2 regions of the Psychrobacter sp. S1-30-MNA-CIBAN-0213 genome follow, and region 2 is predicted to be linked to the other one. Evidence: predicted binding sites of a transcription regulator. Region 2 holds the regulator's gene; the other holds the start of a gene.

Region 1 (4,576 bases), on a different contig from region 2:
GAGACTAAAATGCCGCCCAATGATAAGAGAACGAGGATGGCAAAAGCCTTGGTTGCATTGACGAATAGCGCGTCGTAACGTTTTTGTTTAGCCAGTTGGGACCTTAGGTCATTCATAAGTGTCTCAGCATTAAATAGGGTTAAATCAAAAGGTTCAAAAAGATTAATAAGGTCTTATCACAGCAAACTAAATCTTATTAAGTAGCGCTATCGATATGCATTATCGGCTCTACTTATAAATTTACTGTGATAAAACCTCTTAAACAACTACCGGAGAATAATTGTTTAAGAGGGTAATTCGAGAATCATTACCGGGTTTTTAAAAACTATTGAGCTGGTTTGTAGACGGGTTGACCATCGCTGCCTTTGACTTCATTCCACTGCGCTTTAAAGAGCGCAACAGCGGTATCAGAGAAAGGAACATAATCAAGTGCCATGGCACTATCATCGCCTTGAGTGTAAGCCCAATCAAAGAAGTTCAACACGCCAGCCACTTGCTGCGGGTTCTCTGGCTGCTTATGTACTAAGATAAAGGTCGCCGCTGCGATTGGCCATGCTTGCTCAGTCTCAGAGTTGGTGATGACTTTATAAAAGCCTGCTTGCTGTGACCAGTCGATATCACCTGCCGCTGCAAAGGTCTCAGCAGATGGCTGCACGAAGTTGCCTGCCGCATTTTTCAGTGCAGCATGTGACATATTGTTTTGCTTGGCGTAAGCGTACTCAACGTAGCCGATAGAGTTTTTCATACGATTGACGTAACTTGATACGCCCTCGTTACCTTTACCACCTGCACCAGTGCTAGAGGTTGGCCATTTGACTGTTTTATCAACACCAACGCTATCTTTCCAGTCAGTTGAAACTTTGGCCAGATAATCCGTAAAGTTAAACGTCGTGCCTGAACCGTCCGAGCGGAACACGGTGGTAATGGCAGCATCAGGAAGGGTTAAGTCTGGGTTCATAGCTTTAATTGCTGGGTCATTCCAGTTGCTAATCTTGCCCAAATAGATATCTGCTAACGTTGTGCCGTCCAATTTCAACTGGCCTGGCTCTATGCCATCGATGTTGACAATCGGTACTACGCCACCGATAACGGTCGGAAACTGAATAAGTCCTGCTGCATCCAACTCTTCAGGTGTCATCGGTGCATCGGACGCGCCAAAGTCTACCGTTTTTGATTGGATTTGTTTGATGCCGCCTGAGGAGCCGATTGATTGGTAATTCACTTGACCACCAGTCGCGGCATTGTAGTCATAAGACCATTTGGCATAAATAGGTTGCGGAAATGAAGCGCCTGCACCGGTGATATTCATAGCGATGTTTTCAGCAGATTTAAAATCGGTTGCTGACGAGGAGGTTGTTTTGTTAGTTGTTTCTGTACTGGTTACGGCGCTACTGCTATCAGCAGCTGATTCTGCGGTGTCGGTTGATTTATTACAAGCTGTAAGTACTAAAGTGCAACTAACGGCTACTGCTAATAACGAATAACGCATGTAAGACTCCTAAAGTTTGACAACAGTGCAAAATGTACTTCCTGTGAGATGTGTCGTAGTTTGCCAAGCTTTGATGACAGTTTGATGACAATAAGAAATTTATCTTATTAGCAGTGAAATTTTAGATTGGTCGTTATAAGTTAATGACTATATAAAATGACTATATAAAAGGTTGAATTAAGATGAAAAGTGAAATTAAGCCAGTTGGAATTTTAGTTCAGTAAGCGCAAATGAGAAAGAGGCAGATTTTCTTGAGCGTTAACATTTTTTTCCTATCTACTACAAAAAAACAATATCCTAAGCTGTGCCAAGCATATTAATGTATAGCTTGTTTTGAGCTTATTTTTCTATTTTAATTATGATGTTAGGCTGTATTTAATACCTGACAGTAGCTTGACAGTTGACCAAATAACGGATTATTTGAGTCGATTTTCATCGTATTGATAGGCTGATTTGTCTCCGTTGATAAGAGACTGTAAAGGAATAGGAAGCTGCCAATAAAAAGTTACTAAAGATTTATAAGCTAAGAACAACTAAGGAAAAATAACCTCAATACTTTTTAAGATTTTAATAGTTAACAGAACGTTAATTAATATTGAATAGATGGATGAATAGCAATATCTCATCTGGAAACTATCATCATCTGCCAGCGAGAAGCCAGCATGTCTACTTTGACGTTAACGATTAATAAGCAGGATTATCAGCTTGATAATCTCGATCCGCGCACGACATTGCTCGATGTCTGCCGCCAACATTTACAAATCACTGGACCCAAAAAAGGCTGTGACCACGGTCAATGTGGTGCCTGTACCATCCTCATTAATGGCGAGCGCGTGAATTCATGTTTGACGCTAGCGGTCATGCACGATGGCGATGAGATTACGACGATTGAGGGGATTGGATTGCCTGAGTCGTTATCTGAGTTGCAGCAAGCTTTTAAAGATCATGACGCTTTCCAGTGTGGTTATTGCACCCCTGGGCAAATCTGTTCAGCGACGGCATTGATAGAAGAGGTCAAACAAAATTGGCCAAGCCACGTTACTACTGACCTGCAAAATCCTGATGGCCTCCTAGTACAAGAAATCGCTGAACGTATGAGTGGCAATATTTGTCGCTGCTCCGCTTATCCCAATATTATTAAAGCCATCTCTCAAGTATTAGAGAACCAAGTAGCCGATAAATCTATAAAGCCTGTAAGTAACTCAGTACAAGGCTCAGAAGTAACTGGTATTTGGTCGCCGCCGCCAAGTGAGGCGCAGCTAGGTAACAAGTCGTCGAATAATACGACTGCCAATAGCACATCAGGAGGCCGCTCATGAAACGCTTTGAATATATTCGTGCCCTTGAACCGCAGCAAGCGGTTATGTTTGCTACTCCTAAAGAAGCCTCATTTATCGCAGGCGGTACCAACCTCTTAGATTTAATGAAGCTAGAGATTGAAACGCCAACTAAATTAGTTGATGTAACGCGCTTAGAATTACAACAGATAGAAACGACTGATAACGGCGGATTGCGTATCGGTACGCTGGTCAGCAATAGTGATTTGGCTGCCCATCCTGATGTCATTGCAAATTATCCGGTATTGTCTCGTGCCATATTGGCAGGGGCGACTGGACAGCTACGTAACAAAGCCACGACTGGCGGTAACTTTTTACAGCGTACTCGTTGCTATTATTTTTATCAGACGGACAGCGCCTGTAACAAGCGTAATCCGGGCTCAGGTTGCCCCGCTATTGAGGGTGAAAATCGCACTCTAGCTATTTTAGGTACTAGCGATGCTTGTATTGCTCAGCATCCATCCGATATGGCGGTGGCGATGCGTTTGCTTGATGCCACCATTGAAACGGTTAAAGCGGACGGCTCAACTCGCAAGATTGATGTTAAAGACTTTTATTGTTTGCCAAAAAATACGCCGCATATCGAAAACGTTTTAGAGTCAGGCGAGCTTATTACTCATGTCGTTCTGCCTGCGCCTATTAAGGGTATGCACACTTATGACAAAGTGCGTGACCGTGCCTCTTACGCGTTTGCCTTAGTATCTTGTGCAGCGGTAATAGACGTTGATGATAGCGGTAATTTGGTAACCGTGCGCTTAGCATTCGGCGGCATCGGTACTGAGCCATGGCGCAATGAGGAAGTCGAAGCATTATTAACTGACACCGATGGCAATGATGATGTTATTACGCAGGCGGCGGATTTATTATTAAAAGATGCCAAGGGTAGTGGTCAAAACGACTTCAAAATACCACTGACACGCCGCTTATTAAAACAAGTTATTCAGCGCGCATTAGCGGGCGAGGGAGCATAATCATGTCATTATTGGAATCAGTACTTCCAGCAGAATCGACCAAAAAAATGACCATGGATAAGCCTGTCGAAACCTTATTTGACAAAACGGCAAGCAAACTGGTTGGTAAACCCATTAATCGCGTTGATGGCTCATTAAAGGTCAGTGGTCAAGCGCCTTATTCAGCAGAGATTCATCTAGAAAACCAAGTCTATGGCGTCTTGGTTGGGGCAACTATTGCCAAGGGCACAGTAGATAGTATCGACAGTAGCTCTATAGAGGATATTCCCGGGATTATCAAAGTGGTGACTGATCCTGAGCATTTTTTACGTAATTCACAGCAAGGCGGTGCAAAAAAAGCACCCAAGCAAGGCGCGAGCGAGATTTTCTACCATGGTCAGCCGATAGCGGTGGTGATTGCCGAAACCTTTGAGGCGGCAACAGAAGGCGCAAATGCTATCAAAGTGACTTATAAAGACGAAACTGACAAAGCTGCTGTCGACTTTACCAAAGAGCTGCCCAATGCTCATGATGTTAATGAACAAGAAGGTTCAGATAAAAATTCTGAACAGGGTGATCCGGAGCAAGGACTGGCTGATGCTGCGGTGACCGTTGATCGCCTCTATCATACCCCAAGCCAAAACAGCTCAGCTATGGAACCGCATGCGACATTGGCACATTGGGAAGATGATAAGCTCATTATGTACACCTCTAACCAGATGTTGGCGTCTTGCAAACAGCAAGTAATGGACGCTTTAGACTTAAAGAAAGATCAAGTGCAACTGATTGCTTATTATGTC
Region 2 (4,576 bases):
TGTTTTTTGAGCGTCATGGTAAATCACTATCTATCACTGATAAAGACAGCTTTTTGGCAGGAGATATTGTGACTTGGCGACTACCAGACGGTAATTTACCACATATTGGGATCGTCTCAGATAAGAAGGCCGCCGATGGTACGCCGCTAATTATTCATAACATCGGAAGCGGTACTCAAGAAGAGAACATACTCTTTGCTTATCCTATTACTAAGCACTTTCGTTATTAACGTAGACGATAACTTTAGTATGACGTTCTCGGAAAGCACAGTAAATCTATAAGCAAAATAAAACCCAGTCAATAGCAATAAATACTTGCTACTAACTGGGTTTTTTAGTGGTATTTTATTCGTCAGTATTGGCCATACCTAACAACTGACCCATTTGTACCAAACTATTAGCCACCATGTTATCTTGCCAGTCAGCTTTTGCAGCTTTAGGCAATATGACAATAGCGGTTGAACCTAAATAAAAACGGCCAAGTTCATCGCCTTTTTCAAGTTTCATGTCATGATCAGCTTCTTGAATATCATCAGTACGCGTAATTTTGCCTGTTGCAACGGTTTCAATACCGGCGACAATCATGGCTCCAACCATTACGACTGCCGCTTTACCGTATGCCGTATCGAACATACAAACCAAGCGCTCATTACGTGCAAACAAGTCAGGAATATTGGCGGCAGTGGTAGTATTGACTGAAAACAGTGTGCCAGGCACATAGCGAGTTTTAGTCAAAGTTCCCGCAAATGGCATGTGTACGCGGTGATAGTTGCTAGGAGCTAGATAGACAGTAGCAAAGCTACCATCAGCGAAATAGCTGCCATCTTCACTATCGGCAAGTAGCTGTCCGATGTCGTAGTATCGACCCTTAGCCTGTAGCATTTTGTGGTCTTCTATCTGACCGAGCTGGGAAATTATGCCATCAGCAGGGCTTGCGATGCCATGAATGGTAGTATCAACAGCACGAGCATCATCTTTGAGTTCACGAGTAAAAAAATCATTAAAGCTTTCGTAAGCGTTGAGGCTCTGTCGTTCATATTCATCCAGCTTTACGTTATAAGCTTTGGCAAAGCTACGAATAAAGGCGCGTTTAACTATAGGATGACGACTGGCGGCTAAACGTCCGGCCACTTTGCTGATCTTTTGCTGCGGTACAAACTGCTGGATAGTGGTAAATAAAGTCATAACGGGTTACCAGAATAATAATTAAGATGAGAAGATAGAGCTGGAAAATAATAAGAAGTGTTTGTATTTTATCATGGTCAGCACTCAATCGTATGACCATAATTGTTTAAGGAGGTAATCTATGAAAGCACTTATTCAGCGGGTAAATCGTGCTAGTGTTACAGTTGATGAATGTTGTATAGGCTCAATTGAGCACGGAATACTGGCATATATTGGCTTAGGGCATGACGATAACTTGCAGAATGCAAAGCGGATGATCGATAAAATCCTCACTTATCGTATTTTTGATAATCATGATGATCCAGCTAAGTATGGCAAGCTAGATTTAAACGTGCAGCAGGTAGGCGGCGGGTTGTTGTTGGTACCGCAGTTTACTTTGATGGCGAAGACAGACAAAGGCCGTCGCCCTGATTTTGGCGGCGCGATGGCGCCTGATGCAGCACAAGTACTGTTTGAGCAATTAGTCGCTTATGCTAAGACCCAACACCCTGATGTTGCAACTGGTGAGTTTGCTGCTGATATGCAGGTCGAAAGTATCAATGATGGGCCGCTAAACTTTTTATTAGAAATAGTATAAGGTATTAAAGCGTGTACTCATTTTTATTACCATTTTTAAAATGAGGACACGCCCTAGAAGTTTAAAACGCGAATGTCATCAAACTGTCATAATTAATCCGTTTAATAAGCAGACATTAGTGAATGTTTATCGCCTTTTTTGCACCCTGAATTTTCCGTACCATATAGCTTTTACCAATGCTTAATAATAAGGTTGTCGTATGTATAATGAGCAGATTTTGATTGTCGAAGATGAACCAGCGATTCGTGAGATGGTTGTGATGACATTGGAGATGGCCGGATTTGATAGTTTGCAGGCAGCTGATGTCTCAGAAGCGCATCAACAAGTGGTGGATCATCGTCCTGCGCTGATCTTATTAGACTGGATGTTACCCGGAGATAAAAGCGGCATTGATTTTTGTCGCATGCTCAAAAGTGATGAATTGCTCGCTGAGATACCGGTCATTATGTTGACGGCCAAAAGTGAAGAGGATAGTAAGGTTCATGGCCTTGATGCTGGTGCTGATGACTATATGACCAAGCCCTTTTCAACACGTGAATTAATCTCAAGAATTAAAGCGGTATTGCGTCGTAGTAGTGCGCTGAGTGCTGATAAGCCTATCGAAATAGGTAAACTGAGCCTAGACCCCAAAGGCCAACGCGTTACAGCTAATGATAAGATCGTTGATATCGGTCCAACAGAATATAGGCTGTTGGCGTTTTTTATGAGCCATCCAGAGCGTGCTTATACGCGGACACAATTGCTAGATCAGGTTTGGGGCGGTAATGTCTATATTGAAGATCGGACCATTGATGTACACATCAGGCGTTTACGTAAATTATTGAAGCCCCACGACTGCGATACTTTAATTCAAACCGTTCGTGGTACGGGTTATCGGTTCTCTAGTCTCATTGAAAAAGTATAACCATTTTAAAAAACGGCACGTGAATCATAACGCAGTAGATAGTCGTAAGGATAATGAATTATATGATAACGCCTACGGAAAACGAGCAACAAAGTAAGCAAGAAAAGGGAAAGCAAGAGCAAGTTGCTCAGCAAGAAGTGCTGGGTCAACTTAAGAAAATCAGAAGCTCACTACGGGCACTACAAGATGCAGTAATTTTGCTGAATGATGATGATAGTCTGGAGTGGTGGAATCAGGCCGCAGAGGATTTGCTATTACTGCAAGCAGCCGATCAGGGCAAGAGCATTTTTGACTTCATTACCGTACCTGAATTTCGTCAGTACTATCAGACGATGACGACACCTAACGATGGGGTTCATATGGCGTCATGGCGAGACCCTAAGCGTTATTTGAAATGTGAGCTCACGCCTTTTGGTGACGAGAAGTTATTGATTATTTATGATGTGACTCGCTTGCATCATTTAGAGGAGATGCGCCGCGATTTTGTGGCAAATGTCTCGCATGAGCTCAGAACACCACTAACAGTGCTCATGGGCTATCTCGAAAACTTTTCAGATCAGCCCGACATGCCATCGCAGTGGCGGCGCGGTTTTGAGCTGATGACCCAGCAGACTGCACGGATGAATAGAATTGTTAATGACTTATTGCTGCTCTCTCGAATCGAAATCGAAGAAACCCATGAGCTGAATTATATCGATATGACCAAGCTACTGACTCATATCTATGATGACGCGCAGGCCTATAACCAAGAATATAATCATAGCATTCACCTGCAGATAGACACCTATGATGGATTGTATGGGTCAGAGATGTACTTAAATAGTGCCTTATCTAACTTGGTGATTAACGCCATTAAGTACACGCCAAAAGGTGGCAATATAGCCATTAGCTGGACTAGAACCTCAGACGGCTGCCGCTTCGCCGTCGAAGATAATGGCATTGGTATAGCGCCGCAGCATATTACGCGCTTGACGGAGCGCTTCTATCGCATTGATAGTGGTCGCAGTCGTGCCACAGGCGGGACCGGGTTGGGACTAGCGATTGTGAAACACGTCTTGTATCAATATGATGCCAACTTGCAAATTGAGTCGATGGAAGGCAAAGGCTCGACTTTTAGTGCAGTATTCCCAGCTGCCCATGTTCGGTCAGCGCCTACGGACTGATACTACAGTCGATCTCTACCATGTGTAAGCAGCCGTTAGTATTGGCCAGTTTTACACACCTATGCGCGCTAATCTTTTTGCAAAAATGGGTAGGGGTTAACTGCGCTACCATTGATATAAATACCGTAATGCACATGTGGCGGTGTGCCTTTTGCATTGCCACTGTCGCCGACATAGCCAATGATATCGCCAGCATCAACCCATTCATTAGGCGAGATATCGGCATAATCTTCTAAATGCGCATAATAATGTCCTGCGCCGCCAGGACCTACGATGACGACTACTTTCCCACCTAAATTATTTTCACCAACTTTTCTGACAATACCTTGCGTCGTTGCCTGTATTGGCGTGCCTCGCGGTGCAAAGATATCTATACCTTCATGCGTGCGGCCTTGGCTACGCGCAGCGCCCCACGTATCAGTTAGGTGCTGTTTTGGTAGCGGACTGGGTAGGCTGTTTTCTGTCGGCAACTCTTGTTGTAATAAACTAAGTTGTTGCCATTTCGCTACTACAAACGACTGTGTTTGTTGGCTGATGCTCGGTAGTAGTTTGTCTAATACAAACAATAGCACCAATAAAACAGCAGCTCTAATTAATACGCTTAATGCACGGCGCAAAAACTTTGGCTTGGGTGGCTGTTGATTTAGATTCGCTGGCATCGACATCTCTTGGGTTTTATATTAAGTTTTTGCATTCATTTCAATTGATATTATAAGAGTCTCGCTCTATAACGTTTGTATCGCATTG

What was found. Region 2 encodes PhoB, which activates phosphate uptake and scavenging genes when phosphate is short. Its sites were predicted from a motif close to TGTCATNAANCTGTCATAA; they were not measured.
Region 1: pstS (phosphate ABC transporter substrate-binding protein PstS) is a predicted target of PhoB. The motif match lies at 1,561-1,579, and genes of this name have one in related genera.

The regions. Positions count from the first base shown of each region.
Region 1 covers NZ_JBEOPE010000019.1:21,272-25,847, forward strand. Annotated here, with positions in the region: gene pstC (phosphate ABC transporter permease subunit PstC) at 1-116, opposite strand, end outside; gene pstS (phosphate ABC transporter substrate-binding protein PstS) at 326-1,489, opposite strand; gene AAEY87_RS13395 (2Fe-2S iron-sulfur cluster-binding protein) at 2,152-2,808, shown strand; gene AAEY87_RS13400 (FAD binding domain-containing protein) at 2,805-3,797, shown strand; gene AAEY87_RS13405 (molybdopterin cofactor-binding domain-containing protein) at 3,800-4,576, shown strand, end outside.
Region 2 covers NZ_JBEOPE010000014.1:48,618-53,193, forward strand. Annotated here, with positions in the region: gene AAEY87_RS12000 (DUF1287 domain-containing protein) at 1-230, shown strand, start outside; gene asd (archaetidylserine decarboxylase) at 346-1,185, opposite strand; gene dtd (D-aminoacyl-tRNA deacylase) at 1,307-1,762, shown strand; gene phoB (phosphate regulon transcriptional regulator PhoB) at 1,962-2,666, shown strand; gene phoR (phosphate regulon sensor histidine kinase PhoR) at 2,729-3,829, shown strand; gene AAEY87_RS12025 (M23 family metallopeptidase) at 3,898-4,488, opposite strand.